3 regions of the Paenibacillus sp. GM1FR genome follow, and region 2 is predicted to be linked to each of the others. Evidence: predicted binding sites of a transcription regulator. Region 2 holds the regulator's gene; each other region holds the start of a gene.
What was found. Region 2 encodes Rex, which represses fermentation and respiration genes when NADH is low (regulators of the CRP and FNR family bind a similar motif). Its sites were predicted from a motif close to TTGTGAAATATTTCACAA; they were not measured.
Positions count from the first base shown of each region.

Region 1: a site for Rex is predicted at 6,014-6,031, ahead of PAEAM_RS16980 (formate/nitrite transporter family protein). Genes of this name have one in related genera too.
Region 3: a site for Rex is predicted at 4,759-4,776, ahead of nadA (quinolinate synthase NadA). Genes of this name have one in related genera too.

Region 1 is NZ_MKZL01000022.1:303,032-310,605, reverse strand. Features, by position in the region: gene PAEAM_RS16995 (class I SAM-dependent methyltransferase) at 30-944, opposite strand; gene PAEAM_RS16990 (MFS transporter) at 1,150-2,373, opposite strand; gene PAEAM_RS16985 (molybdopterin-containing oxidoreductase family protein) at 2,566-4,629, opposite strand; gene PAEAM_RS16980 (formate/nitrite transporter family protein) at 5,054-5,905, opposite strand; gene PAEAM_RS16975 (S-layer homology domain-containing protein) at 6,284-7,574, shown strand, end outside.
Region 2 is NZ_MKZL01000011.1:672,181-679,754, reverse strand. Features, by position in the region: gene PAEAM_RS08880 (hypothetical protein) at 1-237, opposite strand, end outside; gene PAEAM_RS08875 (DUF5590 domain-containing protein) at 540-1,070, opposite strand; gene PAEAM_RS08870 (amidohydrolase) at 1,108-2,415, opposite strand; gene PAEAM_RS08865 (redox-sensing transcriptional repressor Rex) at 2,402-3,055, opposite strand; gene dinG (ATP-dependent DNA helicase DinG) at 3,275-6,136, opposite strand; gene PAEAM_RS08855 (tetratricopeptide repeat protein) at 6,279-6,902, opposite strand; gene panD (aspartate 1-decarboxylase) at 7,020-7,403, opposite strand; gene panC (pantoate--beta-alanine ligase) at 7,396-7,574, opposite strand, start outside.
Region 3 is NZ_MKZL01000020.1:44,490-52,063, forward strand. Features, by position in the region: gene PAEAM_RS15240 (serine/threonine protein kinase) at 1-326, shown strand, start outside; gene tilS (tRNA lysidine(34) synthetase TilS) at 371-1,810, shown strand; gene hpt (hypoxanthine phosphoribosyltransferase) at 1,863-2,402, shown strand; gene ftsH (ATP-dependent zinc metalloprotease FtsH) at 2,503-4,548, shown strand; gene nadA (quinolinate synthase NadA) at 4,848-5,786, shown strand; gene nadB (L-aspartate oxidase) at 5,822-7,462, shown strand; gene nadC (carboxylating nicotinate-nucleotide diphosphorylase) at 7,459-7,574, shown strand, end outside.

The sequences.
Region 1 (7,574 bases), on a different contig from region 2:
ATATAGTTGACTTACATGCCCGGGGCGATTTATTTTTTTACTGCGTGAATGAAATGTATCGTTTCAAATGCCCTTAGATGATCGATTCGATCCTGGAAAAACTGTTCCTGAATCGCCTCGGGAGTCAGATGCTCATAAATAAGTAGCCCTGCTTCATCAAGCAAGGCCTCCATCTCCACATATGCATAGCCGGATTGCATGGGCTCACCACCCATTGCAGCCATTTTAACCATATTTTCAACCCGATTAAACATTCCTTTTTCCTCAAAAAGGTGCTCATCTGCATAATCCAGAACTATAGAGCTTCCGGTTGGCAGGTTCGCAAACACATGACGAATCACGTTAAACAGATCATTCTGGGGCAAATAATACGAAACACCCAAGAGACTAGCCAACGTCTTCCGTTTCTTCAAACCTTCAATAGTCAAGCTGTCATTCGAAAGCTCACGCGTAAAATCCATGGGTACAAAGTGAAGATTGTCCGGAATAGTCAGCTCGGCCTGATTCAGCCGCTCTTTCTTGAATTGCTGTGTAGCCGGATAATCCACTTCAATGATATCCAGCGTGTCCTCCAATTCCGGATGCCTCAAAGCAAACGTATCCATCCCGGCGCCAAGAATGACTACCTGCTTCAATCCCAACGCAACTTCATGCAAAAGTACATGCTCACAGTAAGCGGCCCGAGCCAGAGTTATTGGAGATAACTGTACCTGGGTAATCCATTTTAGAACCTTTTCCGGGTCGTCCTTGAGCTGGTGAGCCATATCCGGGTTGAAAAAATGAATGCCTCTAACCATGTTATTGCTGATATCTGAAAACTCTTGAGGAGAGATCAGCAATCTCGCCATAAAATCGTCAAAAATGAGGGGTCTGTCATGTTGGCTGTGATAGGCTCGGCCAAAAGTCGAAATCAATGATGTGATACTGGATTCATTTTGCTTCATACTTATTCCTCCCGTACAAACAAAAATAAGATTCCCCTGGCCAGGAGAATCTTATTATATACGGAATATTTTTATATGTAAATTATAGCATAAATATATTTTTTTGTCAACTGTAATTTACGGATGAGCAGACAGATTACAGTGGATTTACCGTCCACTTCAACGCGTTCTTCCTTCCGCATCCTACCCAACCCGATTATATCTATTAGGCGTCCATCCCATACTCCTTCACTTCACGATTACGGTTCAACACTGCATGCAGCACAAAACCAAGTACCGCAATCGCCGCTGTGCCTGTTGCCAGCCACGCTACAGGAATAAGTCCCTGTTTGTCATACATAACCCCCATCGCGTAGGGTCCGATAACCCGTCCAACAGCACCAATTCCACCCGATATCCCGATGTAAAAAGGGGCTGCCCTGCCCGCATGCTCGGAGATAAATGCTGGTGTTGCAGGGGAGATCAGCATCTCTCCAAACGTGGCGAGTACCATTGCAAGCACCATGCCTAGATAGCTGTACATGGTAATCATCACAATGTAGGCCATGCCATAGAATACCGCACTCGCCGTCATCTGGGCAGTGGAGGTACGGGCCATGGTCCGTTTCACCCAGCTGGTAAAAGGTTGGCCCACAAAGATCAGCACCCCGTTCAGGGTCCAGAGCAGACCGTACATTCTTTTTTCCATACCCTCAGAGATGATATACGGGGACACACCTGTGTTCCAGATGGAGTTGCCGAATAACAGGAAGAGTACGCCCAAGCTCATAAACAGATATAGTCGGGTATTACCCAGCAATGCCCAGACGCCCGGCCCATCGGGGACGGTTTTCCGTTTGGTCAGATGTACTTCCCCCTGATCCGGTTCAACCCGCGACAGATAATACCAGAAGAAAATTGCAAATCCGGCTGAGGTCACCCCGTTCAGTACAAAGCTAAGGTGATAGGAAAAGTCAGCCAGAAAACCGCTCAACGCCGTACCAATCGCCACCCCGATATTGTTCGCCACATAGATAATATTGAATAATTCACCGCGTCGCTCCGCAAACCGGAAGCCAATAAAGGCTTGAATCGCTGGTAGCGACAATGAACTGAACAGCCCAATCCAGCCCATGGCACATATAAATACGACCCAATACGCACTAATCCACGGCAACGCAAACAAACCTAACGCATTAAGCGCCAGTGAACCAATGATCAGCTTCTTCACGCCCACCCGATGGTACAACGAACCACCCAGCAATTGTCCAAAGATGCCACCCAGTGACTGAATGAGGATCACAAAACCGGCGTTGGCCATCGTTCGTCCAAGCTCATCAAACACATACATGGTGGTCAGCGGCCACATCAAGGCACTGCCTGTTGCGTTAACCAGACTTGCTAATAAAAATATTCTCACTTCTTTTGGATAGTTATCCAGCCATCTCATCATCTCTAGTTCATTCTCCTTAGTACCTCTGCACATACAAATGGCCATAAAAAATAGACCTTTGCCCTGACGGCATAAATATAACCAGCCAGAGCGAAGGTTTTATGAAGTGTTACATCAATTGCACTATAATCCTGCTCAAATTCTAGCCTTTGTTCATCTTACCTCAAAAAAATCATGCTGCAAGCACACTCATTGACGCTTCACTTCAACAGTGGCTGAGAAGAAGGTCGCCCCGTTCCCCATGTCCGACAACCGATTGGACGTCAGTGAATTCGCCCGCTGCTTCTTGCCGTCACCATCCCACCATAAGCCTTGGCTAATCACTGTTCCCGGCAGCATGGCTTCACTCACCTTGGCGGTAAGTTCAATGCGCCCACGATCATTCCATACGACCACTGCATCTCCATCCTCCAGGTTTCTACGGATGGCGTCCTCGGGGTGTATCTGCAATAGAGGCATCTTTTCCAAACGCTGATGTTTGGCTGAATTACCAAAGGTGGAGTTCAGGAAATTATGGTTTGGCGGCGACAGGAACATCAATGGATACGTATCGGCAGGTCCAGCCGGATGCTCCCCATCATATCCTTCAACCAGAGCACTATAGGTAGGGAGCGGCGGAAGCCCTCTCTGTTCCATCGTCTCGGAATACAATTCAATTTTGCCTGAAGGTGTGGGCAGCTGATCCAGATATGCAGCATATGGCGTCATATCAAGCTTCACGAATCGATGTTCCTTCAGTCCTTCCAACGTGACCCCATTCATGTAGGGGTTGCCTGTGCCCTGAAGTGCGTCCTCAATCATCTGTTCCGGTGTTTCTCCGAAGATTGCAGGATCGTACCCCATAGCCCGCCCAAGCAGTGAGAACAGTTCCACATTGCTCTTGCTCTCCCCAATCGGTGCAATCACCGGCTCTTGCAGATGAACGTACTGATGCCAATAAGAGGTGTACAGGTCCGTCGCTTCAAATGAAGATGTGGCTGGCAATACGATATCTGCATACTTCGCCGTATCCGTCATGAACAGATCATGCACAACCGTGAACAGATCCTCCCGTGCAAAACCTCGCTCCACCCGCTCGGTATCCGGTGCCACCACCAGTGGATTGCTGCAGTAAACCATCATCGCTCGGATTGGCTGCTCTGCTTCCAGCAACGCTTCACCAATCCGGTTCATGTTCACCACTCGCGGCTCGGGATTCTGCCGGAGCTCCGGACGTTCGAGCGCGTCGCTATTTGTGCTCGCGTAGCTGTTAGTGCGAACGGCACCGCCGCCTTGCTTCAGCCATTGCCCTGTAATAGCAGGCAGACATGCAACGCTACGCACGTTCATCCCCCCATTATCATGGTGCTGGAGGCCATTGCCGATGTGAATATGAGCTGCTTGTGCGTTGCCGTATAGTTCGGCCAGCTCCACAATCGTTTCCTCCGGCACGCCCGTAATGCGTGCAACACGTTCAGGGGTGTAACTGCGGACATGATCACGTAGTGCCTCATGACCTATCGTATACTTTTGCATAAACGCTTCATCCGTTAGTCCCCGTTCGAACAACACATGCATTAATCCTAGCGCCAGTGCACTGTCCGTGCCCGGATACAGCGGAATAAACCAGTCGCCCCATTGGGCCGTGCGATTGCGATGAACATCGATTACGACGATCTTGGCGCCTTTCTTGCGTGCTTTCTCAGCCAAAACGACCTGATGCATATTGGTACTGACGATATTGCCACCCCACACCAGGATGAGATCTGCATGCTCCGTATCTTCCGGCACTGTTCCCCGATTGGCGCCCATCGTATATTTCCAGCCGGTATTTCCAGCGGAGTTACAGATCGTCTGCTCCAGTACACTCGCACCAAGCGCATTGAAGAAACGCCGATCCATGCCGTCTACGCCGAGAATACCCATGTTACCGTAAAAGCTGTAGGGCAGGATGCTCTCCGGGCCGTAGGTTTCGGACAATGCAGTGAATTTGGTCGTAATCTCACGAATCGCTTCATCCCAACTGATTCGTTCAAACTTGCCTTCACCTTTGGCTCCTACACGTTTCATCGGATATTGTAGACGCTCGGGGTGATATACCCGCTCGGTCATATTTCTGACTTTATTACAAATGGCACCCTTGGTGATCGGATGATCCGGATTGCCTGCCACCTTCACAATTTTGCCGTTCTCTTTATGTAATAACAGACCACAAGTGTCCGGACAGTCGAGCGGGCACACCGCCGCAAATACACCATTCTCCTGATCGATCATCGTAAGGCTCCCCTCTTTAAAAGCTATCCCTATATCATATCTTCTTCGAGGTTATCGCGTAAAGAGAACAGTATGTTTTTGCTTCATATTCACCGCTATAGCGGCTTTAAATTATTTTCAAAAAAATGTTTTTGAGTTTGATTCAACTTCAGAATTCAGGGGTAAATTAAAAATAAGGCATTAGGCTAGTGTTTCCCCACTTCCTCCTCATGCCATATCATGGACCACTCCCGAAATTCGCCATGAACAGGTTTCGTTCCCCCGAACCTTGTCATGGCGAATTTATTTTGCGTTAAACTCCAACAAGGACCTCATACAAAAAACGATCCCGCCCTGCTCCATCACAGCATATTCGCCATGAACCGAGCAAGATCAGAATCGTCTTTACTTCTAATATACGTGTATCCATACCTCGCTGTGCCCTCTATGCTTGTTTGCTCAACATTACTCTAGCCTCCGTCTCCATAGGTTCGATCGACGTCGCCATCTCTGGTTTCACTTTTGGCTCGGCTTGGCGCAGGTACACCACCCAATAGGCTGCAGCTACAAACAGAGCTCCCCCAGTCAGATTCCCGAGCCATACTGGAATAAAATTCATGACGTATTGTCCCCATGAATAATACCCTTCGAAGATTGCTGCTGGGATGAGAAACATATTGGCAACAACGTGCTGGAATCCAATGGCCACAAATGCCATCGTTGGAAACCAAATGCCCAGTACCTTGCCACTCATCGTATCTGATGCATAAGATAGCCACACCGCCAGCGCAACCAGCCAGTTACAGCCGATGCCGGAGATAAAAGCTTGCAAGAAGCCGTCATGCAGCTTATGCCCAGCCATATCCACCACTTTCGCCAGATAAACACCCTCTCCGGTCAGACCGAGCACATGTCCAAATGCGTATGCCACAAACAAAGCTCCAACAAAGTTACCAATCGTCACTAAGGTTAGATTTTTCAACATGCTACCTGCGGATAATTTCCGTGCAATCGTCGCGAGTGGAACAGCCATCATATTTCCCGTCAGCAACTCGCCACCACCGATGAGTACCATGATTAATCCCACCGGGAACACCGCTGCTCCAATCAAATTAACCAGACTCCCCCACTCTGCCGGAGCAGATGCAATCACCCGGATATCCAGTAGAAAACCCAGCGCAATAAAAGCCCCTGCCAGAAAACTGAGCACCAGTACAGAAGACACCGGATATTGAGCTTTCTTCATACCTGTTTGCGCCGTATATTGTGCAACCTCAAGAGGTGTTTTTGCTGCCATATCACTCATCCTCTCCTTCATTGTTCATCATTGGATAAAACCACCTGAAATTCATTAGTTTTGCGTTGAATGCCACATCCTAATTGTATCTCGGTCCTACACAAAACTTTGTGCAAATTATCACAATGTTGTTTACAAAGAAGATTTTAAAATTATGGTTTTCAGGCAAATACGATTGCTATAGAAACTTATACATATGAAGGAAATTGCTCAGAATTTGTTCAGAATCAATTTATATAATAGGCACACATATCGAATTTACATCTGTTGGGCAGGGTCGGATTTGGGTCAAAAACAGTTCCATGTTGTGTATGTCATCAAAATGATGTTCTGTAGGTCATTTCATAGCATATCTACGGACAAATAGGAGGTTCAAACATGTTCAAACACTCTTTACGCTGGAGAACAATTATGATGTATGTTTTGATATTCACTCTGGTTCTCCCCAATGTCCTTCTTCCCCAAGCTCATGCTTCCACTAACGGAAATGTGAATATATTGTCCGCAGTCAATAACAACGTCGATCGTAATCTGGTAAACGTTGTTTATGCTAACGGGAAATACACCGCAGTAGGTGAAAAAGGACGTATTGTTCAGTCCATAGATGGATTAAACTGGGCTGTAGTGAATACAGGAGTTTCTAACGAAAAAACATCATGGAGAAGCCTCGTGTATGCAAACCATGTATATGTCGCAGTCGGGGTGGAATCTACTCCTAATAAAGCAAGATTGATCGTTTCGTCTGATGGAGAAACATGGGTCGACAAATCATCAGGAATTAATGGAGACATTTTGCAAAAAGTCGTTTATACAAACGGCAATTTTTACGCTGTTGGTGGAAAATGGCATGCCAGTGACCGCGCGCAAGATGTAGGCATTATTTATTCATCTTCGGATGGGGTGACATGGACGTTATCGAGTACTGTACCAAAAATTTGGCCATCCAATGGTACTTCAAGCTCACCCTTTCATTTGACAGATATGGCCTATATATCAGGTAGATACGTTGTCGGAGGTAATGTATTTTCTGGATACGCTTATTCAAGTAACGGAAGTAGCTGGACGAATGTTTTTTTGAATGGCACTTCCTCCTTGGAACGATTCTCGATCTATAATGGGAAGCTTTATCTTATTAAAAATTCAACGATTGGCTACTCCAGCAGTGACGGAATAACGTTTGCACCTGATGCCTCTTATAACAATGCAATGAGTACTGTCAAAGCCGGATCAACACTCTACCGTTTTGGTCAGGCAGGCAAACTGGACTCATCCACGGATAACGGCGTCAATTGGACTTCAGAGCCTACGGTAACCAATATGACCATCCAATCTGCAGCTTCGAATGGAACGGGTATGGTCCTTGTCACCTCGGCTCCTAATAGTCTTGTCGTTACTGCGGACAAATCCGAGTGGAAAAAAACCGCGGCGAATCTGCAGGGTATCGCTTATAACGGCAGCACATGGGTGGTTGTCGGTGATTCATTATATGGCAGTGATACAACAGATAGCCTTATATTGAATTCCAACAGCGACTGGGAGCATCTAAGTACAAATAGCCAGTTGCTTCCTAAAGAGGCTTTTTCCAAAGTTGCATACGGCCATAACACTTTTGTCGCCATGGGTAAAAAAATTGGGGTATCCTCCGATGGCGAACATTGGACACTCAGCA
Region 2 (7,574 bases):
TTCTTTGTGAATATATTGTACCAGTCTGCCCAAATCAACATCAGGTTGCAGATCCAGTTTCAATTGTACGTCATTGCGGTTAATAGTTAATTGAACGTCATTGACTCCATCGTACTGGGTTACCATTTTTTCAATCGGATTCTGCACGGCCACTTGACGATATACAAACCAACCTCCAAACAACACAACGGCTGAAATGACGGCAGTTATAGCAATAGGCAATACTTTTAGCTTCAAGTGAATTACCCCTCCCAGATTTTGGCCCAACCTACTGGCTTATTGGTATATACGAATATGTGCACATTGACTCCTGCGAGAATTTCGACAGGATTATTTGTTTTTGAATGTAACTTTGAGTACATATCTGAGTATATCACATCGTATATACAATTTCGAAGGCGAAAATATGAATAAATTATTAATTTTAACTATTTAAATCAAATATGTTTACAGACAACACAAAGAACCGGTTCAGTCGGATATCCGTCTGCCGGTTCTTTCATTTCTTTAATTCTCTAGTTATCTCACTCTATCCTGTTCTAGCTGTTCGGGAGTGTGTAGACCAGGTCCACCTGTTCTCCGTTGCTAAAACGATAAAAACGATAGTGGTTATGCGTACCGTCTTTATAATACACTTGCCACACATATATTCCATTCACAACTCCGGGCATGATTCGTTTAATCTCACCGGCAGGAACTTCAGAACTGAAGCGATTGCGTATCTGCGCTTCGGACATGCCATTCTGCAGCAGCTCACTGTGTACAGCGTTTGCACCCTTAACCGGTTGATTGTTTGCATCGAATTTAACCCAGACCATAACATCCTGGTTATCCTTGTTTTTGCCGATCAGGGTCCAGTAGATGTTGTCAGAGCCTTCTTTGTCTCCCCAGATGTACTTGCGCAATTCATCATAGGATATAATGCCCAGTTGCTCCTGTGCTGCTTGTATGGCGAGCGCTTCTTCCTTGCGTTGGTCCTGCGTGACATGGACGTAATAACGCTGAAGTCCAAACAGAATCAGAACCAGTGCAAGCAGCGAAATCCATATCCACTTCTTTTTTTTCTTCAAAAGCCGAACTTCCTTTCCCTATGATGCTGTCCTGCAATTAACGAGCAAGCAGACCATCAAATGCCAATTGAGACTCACGCAAAATGCGTTCTTCATCCAGCGTCAGACATTCGCCATGTTTCACCACTTGTTTTCCATCCACCCATACGTGCTCAACATCTTTAGCAGAAGCCGAGTAGATTGTATGTGAGATCAGGTCTGTATGTGGATAGAAATGTGCCTGTTCAATGTCCAAGGCAATAAAGTCAGCCTTCATGCCGACCTGGAGTGCTCCGGTATTGTTCAAGAAGATAGATTTGGCACCGTATGACGTTCCGAGTAGTAACGCTTCGCCTGCTGGCACTGCCGTCGGGTCACCAGATACACCTTTGTGGATCAATGCAGCCAGTCTCATTTCCTCGAACATATCCAGATTGTTGTTGCTTGCCGGTCCGTCTGTTCCGAGTGACACGGTAACTCCTGCTTTCAGCAACGCAGGTACCCGCGCAACACCGGAAGCGAGTTTCAGGTTACTTCCCGGGTTATGGGATACAGCCACATCATGACGGGCCAGAATCTCAATCTCTTCGTCATTCAGATGCACCGCATGTGCAACCAGGGATGGACGAGAGAAAAAGCCCAGTTTCTCCAGATGTGCCACAGGACGCAGTCCATAATCAGCCACGTTCTGCTCGACTTCACGAAGCGTTTCCGACATATGTGTATGAAGGGGAAGGTTTAGGTCGTTCGCGACCTGCACAAGCTTCTCTATGTAGTCAGGAGGGCATGTATATGGTGCATGTGGCGAGATTACGGTTGTAATGCGACCATCTGCCTGTCCATTCCACTCACGCGCAAACGCAGCCGACTCCTCCAGCTTCCGCAATTGTTCTTCTTCCGAGCACAGCCCGATTACACCACGTGCCAGTGCTGCTCTAACGCCGGATTGCTCCACAACTTTGGCAACTTGATCCATGTGATCGTACATGTCCAGGAAAGCTGTAGTTCCGCCTTTCAACATTTCAAGCACCGATAGCGAAGTTCCCCAATATACGTCTTCTGAAGTCATTTTCGCTTCCATCGGCCACATTTTTTCCTGCAACCATACTTGCAATGCAAGATCGTCTCCGTGCCCTCTGAGCAACGACATCGCTGCATGACCATGCGTATTGATCAGACCCGGCAGGAAGAACAGTCCTTTTCCATCCACTTTGGTACAATTTTTGTCTTCATCCGGCAATGTCTCACCAATATGCACAATCTTGTCATTCTCAACAACCATGTATCCTTGGACAACGTTCCATGTTGTGCCGCCTTCATTAACGGCAAATTTGCCGTTGTGAATTACCCATCTATTTGTTGTCATCTTCCTCGTCGTCCTTTCCAGTCTCCAAGTAATAGGCCAAACTAAGCAGATCCGTTGTAAAGTCAGCATGGTGAATGCGGATATGCGGCGGTGTTTTTAGAATGGTTGGTGCAAAATTAAGGATCGCTTCGATTCCGGATTCAATAAGCTGATCGGCTACATTTTGGGCTTCCGTATCCGGAACCGTGATAATTCCGATGCGAATGTTTTCCATTTTAACCGCTTCCGTCAATTCATCCATTGGTTTTACCGTCAAACTGTTGATTTGACTACCAATCTTCGGTCCATATGCATCAAATACAGCAACAATCTTCATGTTGTCTTTCAGATATGCGTTGTAGTTGGACAAGGCCTGTCCGAGATTACCCGCGCCTACCAGAGCTACATTAATTTGCTGATCAATTTTGAGAATGTGACGAATTTTCTCGATCAAATAGGATACATCATACCCGATCCCTTTACGACCAAAATCACCGAAGTAAGCCAGGTCTTTACGAATTTGGGCCGGATTCAGATCCAGCCTTTGTCCAAGCTCTTGAGAAGAAACAGTAGCCACCTCACGCTGATGCAACTCGTTCAAATAACGCAAGTAAACAGGCAGACGTCGTACCACCGCTTCCGAAATTTTATCCGATTTCATTCTTGCTCCCCCTTACCAAGGCCACGATAAAATAATAGATGAAAAGATGAGCATTCTGTATAAAACTCAAATATAAACGTGACATTTTATACAGAATGCTCCTTGTAATTTAGGTTATAAGTTCTTACGAGCAACTGCTTTAATCGGATACGGAAATATCTAATAAAGTTTAACGCCAAACGATAGTGTCATGCAATGATATAACGAACAAAACAACCATTATTTTTGTTCATTAGCAGGTTCTTCCAACCACTCGGTAATTCGTGGAACCATTTGCTCCGTGAGCATATGCTCCATTTTGGGACCAGGTAATGAATATAAAAAGAATTTACCATAATACGCTTCAATCACCCGTGTATCATAAACAATGACAATTCCTCTGTCCTTTGCTGTACGCACCAATCGGCCAAATCCCTGCTTGAAACGAATGACCGCTTGCGGCACGGACAGTTTCATGAACGGATTTTTCTTCTGTTCCTGAAGCAACTCACTCTTGGCTTCCACCAACGGATGATTCGGTGGCTGGAAAGGCAATCGCACAATAGCGAGACAGGTTAGCGCCTCTCCCGGGATATCTACACCCTCCCAGAAGCTGCTTGTGCCCAGAAGTACCGTAGCTTTGGCATCTTGAAACCTGCGAGTCAATTTGGAACGACTTCCACTGTCAACGCCTTGCCCAAGCAACGAGATGTCGTTGCCAGACAGTGCCTCCTTCAGCGGATCATAGACCTGTCGCAACATCTTGTATGAAGTAAACAGAACCATCATGCGTCCACGCGTAGCAATTGCCGTCTCTGCAAGTGATTGCACCAGCATATTAACAAAGTGCGCATCACCCACACTTCCCTTCACACTCGGGAAATCACGCGGAATCACCAGAAGTGCCTGATCGCGATAGTTGAAAGGTGATGGCAGCATCGACGTTAACAGCCGATTATTCTCAGAGGCTTCCTGTAAGCCAAGCTGCTCAATCATGAACTGGAATGACTTATCTACCGAGAGCGTAGCCGATGTAAGCACAACACTTTTCTTTTTGTCAAAAAATAAATCCTTAAGTTGTGCACTCACATCTACAGGTACGGCATACAGCTGGAGAGATTTGCTGCGGAATTGGCCGCTGGCTTCCATCCAGTACACCGTTTTGGCGTCATCCATTCGCATGAAGAACCGTAGATTCTCCTTCAATGTGGTCAGATCTTTCAGTAATCCTGTAATGTCCGTGATCAGACTATCCGATTGATAATCATCCTGATCCTCTTTCACTTCAAGCAGCAATTTGTCCCCTTTGCGAACCAAATCGCCCAGAGTCACATAGATCTGGTTCTCCAGATCCTGCAACTCCTGCCATTTTGCAGGTTTTTGAGATGCTTTCAGACGCAGTGAAAATTGCCCCGTCTCTCCCGGTGAAGCATCACTTCGTTCAGGCAACAGACCAAACAAGGCATCGCTCATACGATCCCACAGCTCCTTAACTTCAAGAGCGAGCGGGAACATCTGATCCACCATGGAGCCCCATTGCACCGAATTTTCATGCCCGGATAACTGCGAACGAAGCATAGGCAGCTGACCATTACGACTGTCTTTAAATAGGCGGGTCAGTGTATGAACCAAGGTGAAATATTTCATATGCATTCCAAGATGTTTACCAGCGACATCCTCCAGATGATGTGCCTCATCGATCACAAGACTCTCATAGGCTGGCAGCAGCTGATGCGCGGCTTTCACATCCGTAAATAATTTGGAGTGATTGGTGATTACGATATCAGACAACCCTGCTTCATGTTTGGCACGATGGTAGAAGCATTTACGGAACCATGGACAGGATCTTCCCAGACATGATTCGGATTCACTCTGTACGGTCTCCCAGAAGTCCCCTCCGCGTCCGCTAAGGTTAAGTTCCTCATCATCTCCGGTTTCGGTCTGCGTAAGCCAGACGATCATCTGAGCAGCTGTGAAATAATCCTCTTTCGGTGTGGCGAATTCACGTTTATTGATTTTGTGTTCAAATTTGCGCAGGCACAGGTAATGTCCACGTCCTTTGAATACAGCAGCCTTAAACGGGAAAGGAACCACTTGAGTCAGCATCGGAATGTCCCGCTCTCTCAATTGCTCCTGCAGATTGATCGTATGCGTGCTAACCATAACTTTCTGTTCTTGCTTCACACTTTCGTAAATAGCAGGCAACAGATACCCTAGAGATTTACCGGTACCCGTTCCAGCTTCGATCAAGAGATGTTTCTCTTCATCCAAGGCTTGCCTTACACTGCTGAACATCTGAGTCTGCGCTTCACGCTCTTCGTAATGATCCAGTGTATCCTTCAGATTCTCCCGAACCTGGTCCATAAACTGTTCGAAGCTTACACCATCGAGGGGGTTAGCCTCCCGCTCATCGCGTGGTGCACCAATATCGGTCCAATCACTTACATTAAGAGCAAGCTGACGATAATAGGTATGTCCGTCCAGGTCCTGAATCGGCTCTGCTTCCTTCTCACTGCGCATTCCGTCCAAAAACCAACCCAAGTCACTGTCTTCTGGTGCAAACAGGTCACTGAGGCGCTGAATCGTTATGAGCGGTAATTCCTTTAACTCATCCAGACACTTGAGTAGCACATAGGCTGTCGCCAGTGCATCACTGTCTGCCTGGTGAGGGCGATCATGTTGAAATCCAAATTCGGAAGACACATAACCGAGTTGATAAGAACCAAGTGATGGGAATGTGATCTTCAGAAAATCAATCGTGTCCAGAATGCGGCCAGTGAACGGCAAATAACCGCAACGGTCAAGAGCATTCTGCAAAAAGTGAAAATCAAAAGCGACGTTGTGTCCAACAAGCACCACATCATTAAGCAGCGGAACCATCTCCATCATCATCTCTTCGAGTGAAGGAGCGTCCGCCACATCTGCATCGGTAATACCCGTCAACCCCGAAATAAACGGGGGAATCGGTACACCAGGGTTCACATAAGAACTATATATTTGAGTTATGCTGTAGTCATGATCTATGATGGCAAGTCCGGCCTGTATAATCTCACCGTCGGACTGCGTGCCGGTTGTTTCGAAATCCAATACGGCAAATTTCATTGCAATGTACGGTCCCTTCCATTCCAGTCTATGTTACAGCATAGCAAAAAAAAGGGGATTTGAAAATTAACTGACAAAAAAGCGGTGTCCCCGCCGCTATGCCAAAGGAGGGAACACCGTTTTTTTGTCGCCGAATTCCCGCTTAATGAAGGGTCGTCAGCTGATTAGCATATTGCAATTTTCCCCTGTTCAACCTGCAAGCTTCCATGTTGTACAGTGGTTCGGTCAATGTCGGGTCATACTGAAGGGCCTGTGCAAAGAGTGAACATGCAGCTTCGGGATTCGCAAGCTTGACTTGAATACAGCCCAGGGCGTTACACACAAGCCCTTTCAAGCGAGGTGAACCTTTAAGGTACATGATCTGCTGTAAATGTGTTCCGGCTTCCGCCATTTGTTCCAGATTCAGATACGCCAGCGCCAGGTAAAAACGAGTTAATGCACTCTCCGGATGGTCGGTCACAACCCGGGAGAATTGCATGATCGCCTGCGGATACATCTGTAATTTGAAATAACCCTGACCTCGACTGAAACATTCCAGATGGAGTTCAGGCAGAGCGGTAACAGCTTCCTGTTCCGGTTCAAGGGAAGCAGGCTTATCCATCTCTCGCTCCCTCACCTGGCTCATCTTTTCTTCAAACATCAGCCATTCATCCAGCATTCCGTCACTCATCCGCTTAAGCAAGTTCCACTTTTGCAGCAATTCTTGTTTGTTCAGGCCTTCAGCGGAAGGATAGCTCTTGATAATTTCATCTAACATGTCGTTCATTTCTGCGAAAACATGCTGGAACATCGATGCATCCCCACCCTTGAAAAAATGGATTAGTGCAGTGACCTGTACTCATTTTTTGCTTCAAGGGCCGATTTCATTCTCCTTACCAGTCGATTACATAATTGTTGCGTGGACTTCCTGTTTCATCGTTTGTACAGGTTTATTCTGCCCATCTACAAATACAACGGTTGGTTTGTGAGTATTTGCCTCTTCTTGTGACATCATGGCGTAAGAAATGATAATGACGTTATCTCCAGGCTGTACCAGACGTGCAGCTGCGCCGTTAAGACATATGACCCCGCTTCCGCGTGGTCCTGGAATCACATATGTTTCCAGACGTGCACCATTGTTGTTGTTCACAATTTGCACTTTCTCGTTTTCCATCAAGTCGGATGTTTCCATCAAGTCTTCATCTATGGTAATACTACCCACATAGTTCAAGTTGGCTTCCGTTACCGTAGCCCGGTGAATTTTGGATTTCATCAGTGTTCTAAACATGGGACAGTACCTCCGATTTTTGCAACCTTATATTGTCAATCAATCTTGTTTTTCCGAATTTCACCGCAAGTGCAATGAGCAGATCGTCACAGCCTTGAACTTCTTCCTGATCTGTGAGCGGCTCCAGACTTGGAAAAGCCTGAATCTCGGCGTAGTCGATAACGGCAAGCG
Region 3 (7,574 bases), on a different contig from region 2:
CATTATTGTTGATTCATGTACTTGAAGCAGACACGCTCAAGGCACTGGCAGCCGAAGGATTACCGCAACTGCGAAGTGTGAATCAGCTCGTAGCACTGGTGGAGCGCAGTGAACGACTGGGTCCTTTTCGCAATTGGACGACTCAGGCATTACGAGGTCAGTTTCGTGATGCAGGCCATGCGGCACAAGGGTGGAAGGAAATGATGGCACGCCCCACGCCTCTCCGCCGTCGTTCCAAAAGTACAACACCGCGCTGGCTTAAAAACGCATTTGCTGTATCTGTGATATTACTTATTGGAGTGCTCATCTATGCACTACTTTTCTGATCTGTGAGAGTGCATATACATAACGTAAGGAATGAGGAACAGGTATGGAGGCTTTACGCTGGAACATGCTGGTGAAGAACGTGCTGGATGCAGCGGAAGAGCATCAGTTATGGGTTCCCGGGGATCGGATTGTCGTCGCAGTATCGGGCGGGCCGGACTCGGTAGCTTTTTTGCATATCATGCACGAGATCAGCATACGGCATGTCCCGCTTGAATTAATTTGTGCCCATGTACATCATGGTTTCCGGACCGAATCTGATGACGAAGCGGAGAAAATGATGGAACTGGCACAGCAGCTTGGTATTACATTTGAATGGACCAAGGCCGATGTACCTTCATATATGGAGCTGACGGGTCAAGGACCACAGGAAGCAGCCCGCAACAAGCGATATGCCTTTTTGCACGAAGTGGCTTCCAAATATAATGCGGCAAGCATCGCTTTGGCACATCATGCCGATGATCAGGCGGAGACGGTCATGCTTCATTTGCTTCGTGGAACCGGCTTGTCGGGACTCTCAGGAATGAAGTTTAAAAGACGAGAAAAAAATGTGGAACTTATTCGTCCATGCCTTCGTATAAACAAGACAGACCTTGTAGAAGCTTGTAATACCCAGGGTTTTATGTATTTCAATGATGAGAGCAACGCCCTGCGTAAATATCGGCGTAATGCCATTCGCTTGGATGTGCTTCCTTTTTTGGGGCAGTATAATGGACAACTCACGCCGTCATTGAATCGGCTTGCCGAAATTGTGGGTGATGAAGACGATTTCATGGAGCAGAGTGCATATGACACATACAGGTGTCTAGTGCAGGTGAACGGCGGAAGGCAAACCTTTGAGGTGCCTTCCTTCTTGAAGTTACATGTCGCTTTACAACGAAGGTTGATTAAACTAATATTGAATTATCTGCCTTTGGACAGTGATTTTGTCGACTTTACCCGTATAGAAACCATTCGGCGCAAGGTCATGGAGACCCATGTGACGACCTGGAGCCTGGATATAGGACAGACACTCGCCTGCACTCGGGAGTATAATCTGATTTCTTTTGGCATACGGACGGACGTACAGGATCAATCTTACGAGTATCGTCTTGCGCAATGGAGTGGAACTTATGAGCTTTCACTCACCCCAATTAACCGGTATATTCGGTTGATGACGGTGAGTCCCGAGGACTATCATGTACCGGAATCGGCGGATCAAGCCGCGTTTGATGCGGATCAACTGCTTATGCCGCTGGTTGTGCGTTCACGGTTACCTGGAGATACCATGAAAGTGATGGGATTAAACGGAAGCAAAAAGGTGAAAAATATTTTCATCGATGAGAAAATCCCCCCATCTGTCCGTCCACGTATTCCTGTGGTATGTGATGGAGCAGGTCATATCATCTGGTTACCGGGTGTTCGACGGTCCAATGTGGCTCCTGTCAGGGAGGGCACTTCCGCAATCCTGTACATGACTGTAGGCGATTCAGCGATTCAGGGGTAGTGGTTATGGTTCAGGTAAGGCTTTCATAGTATAACTTAGGAGGTTCGCACAGTTGCAGAACGACATTCAGGAAGTATTGATCAGTGAAGAAGAAATTCAGAGTAAAGTCAAGGAATTAGGCGCAACACTAAGTGCCGAATATGCAAATCGCAATCCTTTGGTCATTTGTGTGCTCAAGGGTGCGTTTATATTTATGGCTGATTTGGTTAAAAACATAACGGTACCTGTTGAAATGGATTTCATGGCGGTATCCAGTTACGGCGCTTCCACCAAGTCATCAGGTGTTGTCAAAATCATTAAGGATCTGGATGTATCCGTAGAAGGACGGGAAGTTCTGATTGTCGAAGATATTATCGACAGCGGACTTACACTCAGCTATCTGATTGAACTGCTAGAAAACCGCGGTGCCGAGTCGGTGCGAGTGGTTACGCTGTTCGACAAGCCTTCAGGCCGTAAAGTTGAGTTGGAAGCTCATTACACAGGCTTTGACATTCCTGACGCGTTCATCGTTGGTTACGGTTTGGATTTTGCGGAGAAGTACCGGAACCTGCCCTATATCGGGATTTTGAAGCCGGAAGTCTATAGTAGCTAATATCCTGCCCGACCCAAGCCTTGAGCTGTTCTTGGCTTCTGTTGAGAAGCCATGTCGGGCTATGTTAAAATAATTAAAGTGTCTCGAGAGGAGGTAGGGGATGAATCGGTTCATCCGGAATTCTGGTTTTTATTTGATTCTTTTTTTAGTTGTGGTGGGGATAGTCCAGTTCGTCAGCAATGGCGGCGAAGCCACCGATAATCCTAGATATGATCAGTTGCGTGCAGCGATCAAAGCCAACAATGTCTCTGAATTGACGGTTCAATTCAACGGTCAAACGTATCTCGTGACCGGTCAATACAAGAAGGCACCTGATGGCGCCAAATCAGAAAATTTCTCAACGTATATTCCTCCTACGGATGAGGCAATTAGTGAGCTTGTAGCTGCAAGTGAAACTAACAATTTCCAATATCATCAGGAGCCAATGAAAGGTGACAGCATCTGGTTGACGTTGCTGACTTCCTTTATTCCTTTGATCATTATGTTCCTGCTGTTCTTCTTCCTGTTTAATCAGGCTCAAGGCGGCGGCGGTAAAGTAATGAACTTTGGTAAAAGCCGTGCTCGTCTCTACAACGAAGAGAAGAAGCGGGTTACATTTGAAGATGTTGCGGGTGCCGACGAAGAGAAACAGGAACTTGTTGAGGTTGTAGACTTCCTCAAGGACCCTCGTAAATTCGCAGCAGTAGGTGCGCGGATTCCTAAGGGCGTATTGCTCGTAGGGCCTCCAGGTACCGGTAAAACATTGCTCGCTCGTGCCGTAGCCGGTGAAGCGGGTGTACCATTCTTCACTATTTCAGGTTCCGACTTCGTGGAAATGTTTGTCGGTGTCGGTGCATCACGTGTTCGTGATTTGTTTGAAAATGCGAAGAAAAATGCCCCATGTATCATCTTTATCGATGAGATTGATGCTGTAGGACGTCAGCGTGGTGCTGGTCTTGGTGGTGGTCACGATGAACGTGAACAGACACTCAACCAGTTGCTCGTTGAGATGGACGGATTCGGAGTTAACGAAGGTATTATCATCATAGCCGCAACGAACCGTGCAGATATTTTGGACCCTGCCTTGCTGCGTCCTGGACGTTTTGACCGTCAAATTACGGTTGACCGCCCTGATGTAAGAGGTCGTGAAGCTGTCCTGAAAGTACATTCCCGTAATAAACCACTGACCAACGATGTGAAGATGGATATTATCGCGAAACGTACAACAGGTTTCTCCGGTGCAGATTTGGAAAATCTCTTGAACGAAGCGGCGCTGATTGCAGCACGTCGTAACCGTAAAGATATTTCCATGAAAGAAGTCGACGAAGCGATTGACCGTGTTATTGTTGGTACGGAGAAGAAAAGCCGTGTCATCAGTGATCGCGAGAAACGCATTGTTGCTTATCATGAAGCAGGTCATACCATTGTTGGATACTTCCTGGAACATGCCGATATGGTACATAAAGTGACCATCATTCCGCGCGGACGTGCGGGTGGATATGTAATCATGTTACCTAAAGAAGACCGTATGCTGGTTACCAAAAACGAGTTGCTTGATAAAGTAACCGGACTTCTCGGGGGTCGTGTAGCTGAAGAATTGTTCATCGGAGAAATTGGTACTGGTGCATACAGTGACTTCCAGCAAGCGACAGGTATTGTTCGTAGCATGGTTATGGAATACGGTATGAGTGAGAAATTGGGACCTATGCAATTCGGAAGTTCACAAGGACAGGTATTCCTTGGTCGGGATATCGGTCATGAACAGAATTACTCGGATTCCATTGCTTACGAGATTGATCAGGAAATGCAACGCTTTATTAATGACTGTTATGAGAAGTGTAAGGACTTGCTTGTTAAACATTCAAAAGAGATGCACCTGATCGCTCAAACTTTGCTTGAGGTTGAGACTTTGGAAATGGATCAGATCAAGCAATTGATCGAAACAGGTTCTTTGACTCCAAAAGCAGAGAATGACAATGATGGTGAAGGTACACCAACTGAAGGCGGAGAGCCAATCATCGACACCATCGGTGATGTGCGTGTTCGTATTCAAGGTAAAGATGAAACGCCTGAGCCACCAGCCGGAGATATTCCAAACGAAGCTCCGAATCTGGAAAAGGGTAATAACAATAACCCGGATGATGGCGGAACTAAGCCAACGTCTTAATACACAATACATCTGGCTATGATAGCAGGTGAAATCAAGAGAGCCCTCGAGGCTCTCTTTTTTTATCCATTATTTTAAAAGAGGATAGATAAAGATAAACGGGAGTTAGATGGCGAACCAGTTAGCAAACAGGTGGTTACAGCGCTGTTCCGGGCCTTTTTCATTTATTGACAGAGTCGTGAACGTTGTGTAAATTAGTTGTTAAACCGCTTGTGATTCGTTTCTCAAGCGAAGATAACGACTTAGGTTAGCCCACGAAACAGCGCATGACGCTGTCCCGATAAAGGAGAGGATCACAGGTGGAAGCTCTGGCTTTAGAGCGCAAGGCTGAGATGAACCGCGAGCTGCGTGAGCGGCTTATGGTGTTGAAGAAGGAACGTAATGCCATTATTCTTGCCCATTATTATCAACGTGACGAAGTACAGGAGGTTGCCGACTTCCGTGGAGATTCGTTTCTGTTAGCCCAGAAGGCAGCACAGACAGATGCGGATGTGATCGTTTTCTGTGGTGTTCATTTTATGGGTGAAAGCGCTAAAATTCTTGCGCCAAATAAAACAGTTATTATCCCGGACGAACGTGCGGGCTGCCCAATGGCAGATATGGTGAATGTGGATGGACTACGCAAATTGAAAGCACAACATCCTAATGCCAAGGTGGTTACGTATATCAATTCCTCGGCTGAGATCAAAGCAGAGACTGACATCTGTTGTACATCGGCGAACGCAGTCCGGGTTATTCAATCGGTGGATTCCGACGAAATTATCTGGGTACCGGATAAAAACCTGGGACATTATGTGCAGCAGCATACAGACAAGAAAATGATTATCTGGGAAGGTTACTGCAACACTCACGATATGCTTACAGTCAAAGATGTGGTGGAGATGAGAGCCAAGCATCCAAATGCAGAGTTTGTTGTCCATCCAGAGTGTCGCCCTGAGGTTGTAGAAATGGGTGATTTTGTAGGCAGCACAACAGCTATTCTGGAGTATTGCAAAAATTCATCAGCGAAGGAATTTATCGTAGGTACCGAAGATGGTACAGGATATCAGCTTCGTCTGGATAGTCCGGATAAACAGTTCCACTTTGCTACCAAGTTCCTCGTATGTCCCAACATGAAGGTGAACAACTTGAAGAAACTGGTGAAATGCCTGGAAACGATGAAGCCGCAAATCTACGTGCCACCGGCCGTTGCCGACAAAGCCAGAGAATCGCTAGAGCGCATGTTGTTGGTAAAGTAGGATGCGCTACTCTTGCTCCAAGACAGGTGAATAACATGATACCGCAATATTTAGTTGATTTTGATCTGTCTGCGCTACCCATGGTAGAGACGGATGTACTGGTTATAGGCTCAGGGATTGCTGGTTTGTTTACTGCCATTAAGGCAAGTGAACAACAACGTGTATTAATGATCACGAAGAAGTCATTACTTGAAAGTAACACCAGATATGCGCAGGGAGGCATCGCTGCGGTTATTGCTGAGGATGATTCACCTGCTTACCACTTGCAGGACACACTTGTAGCAGGAGCGGGCTTATGCCGCTCCGAAGCGGTAGAGGTATTGGTGAATGAGGGGCCGGACGGAGTGAAGGAACTGATTCGTTTGGGTACTTTATTTGATCTGGAGAACGGCGAGTTGGCGTTGACGCAGGAAGGTGCGCATAGCCACCGCCGTATTTTGCATGCCAACGGAGATGCAACAGGATATGAGATTGTACGTGCGCTTGCTGTTGAAGTGAATGAGCATCCCGGGATTGAAGTTTGGGATGAGCATTTTGTTGTTGACCTGATTACAGATCGAGATCGAGGGGAATGCATTGGCGCTCTGGTTCAGAAGGATGACGGATCGCAAGTGTTTGTGAAGGCACAGGCAACCGTTCTTTGTTCTGGTGGGGCAGGACAACTGTACCGATACACGACGAATCCGGATGTAGCTACTGCCGATGGTGTAGCCATGGCTTATCGGGCTGGGGCTATTGTTCGTGACATGGAATTTATCCAATTCCACCCCACCTCTCTATGTTACCCTGGGGCCCCGCGTTTCCTAGTGTCAGAAGCCGTACGCGGCGAAGGAGCATATTTGCGCAATGTGAAGGGTGAGCGCTTCATGGATCGTTATCATGCCCAGCTTGAACTGGCCCCACGAGATATCGTGGCACGAGCGATTGTTAGTGAGATGGAGTCCACCAACAGTACCTTTGTGTACTTGGACATTACACATGAACAGCCAGAGATGATCAAGCATCGGTTCCCTACCATATATGAGACTTGTATGCGTTATGGATTAGACATGACAACGGACTGGATTCCCGTTGCACCTGCTGCCCATTACATGATGGGTGGAGTGAAAACGGATTTAAGTGGAGAGAGCAGCATCTCCCGATTATTTGCTTGTGGCGAGGTGTCTTCTACAGGAGTGCATGGAGCCAACCGTCTGGCAAGCAACTCCTTGTCAGAAGCGATTGTATTTGGCCGGAGAATTGTTGATCGTATTCAATCTCTCCCTCCGCTTGGTTTATTACAAGCAAGAGGGGCTACGCCTTCATCTGTGGACATGAATAACATGAATAGCAAGATCATGAAAGAGCAAAAACCTATATCTGAAAGACGTTTACGACTACAGAAAATGATGGTTCGTCAGGTAGGTTTGCGCCGGAATGGTGAGGACCTGCAGAAGGCCATGGACAAGCTGCAACAGGAATTGCAATTTTTTGATCAGACACTCACGCACAAGGAAGAGCTGGAGTATGCCAACCTTCTGACCTGTGCCTGGTTAGTTACTAGCGGTGCATTACATCGCGAGGAGAGTCGGGGGGCTCACTATCGTGAGGATTTCCCGGCACGTGATGATATCGTGTGGCAGAAGCATAGTCTGCAGCAGCGAGAACAAGCGATTGTGGAGGAATTGATGTCATGATACTGAATGGATATAATGAAGGGCTTATCGAATCAATCAAAAACTGGCTTCGTGAAGATGTTGGTGCAGGTGACGTTACAACAAGTGTGACGATTCCAGCAGGCAACCAATC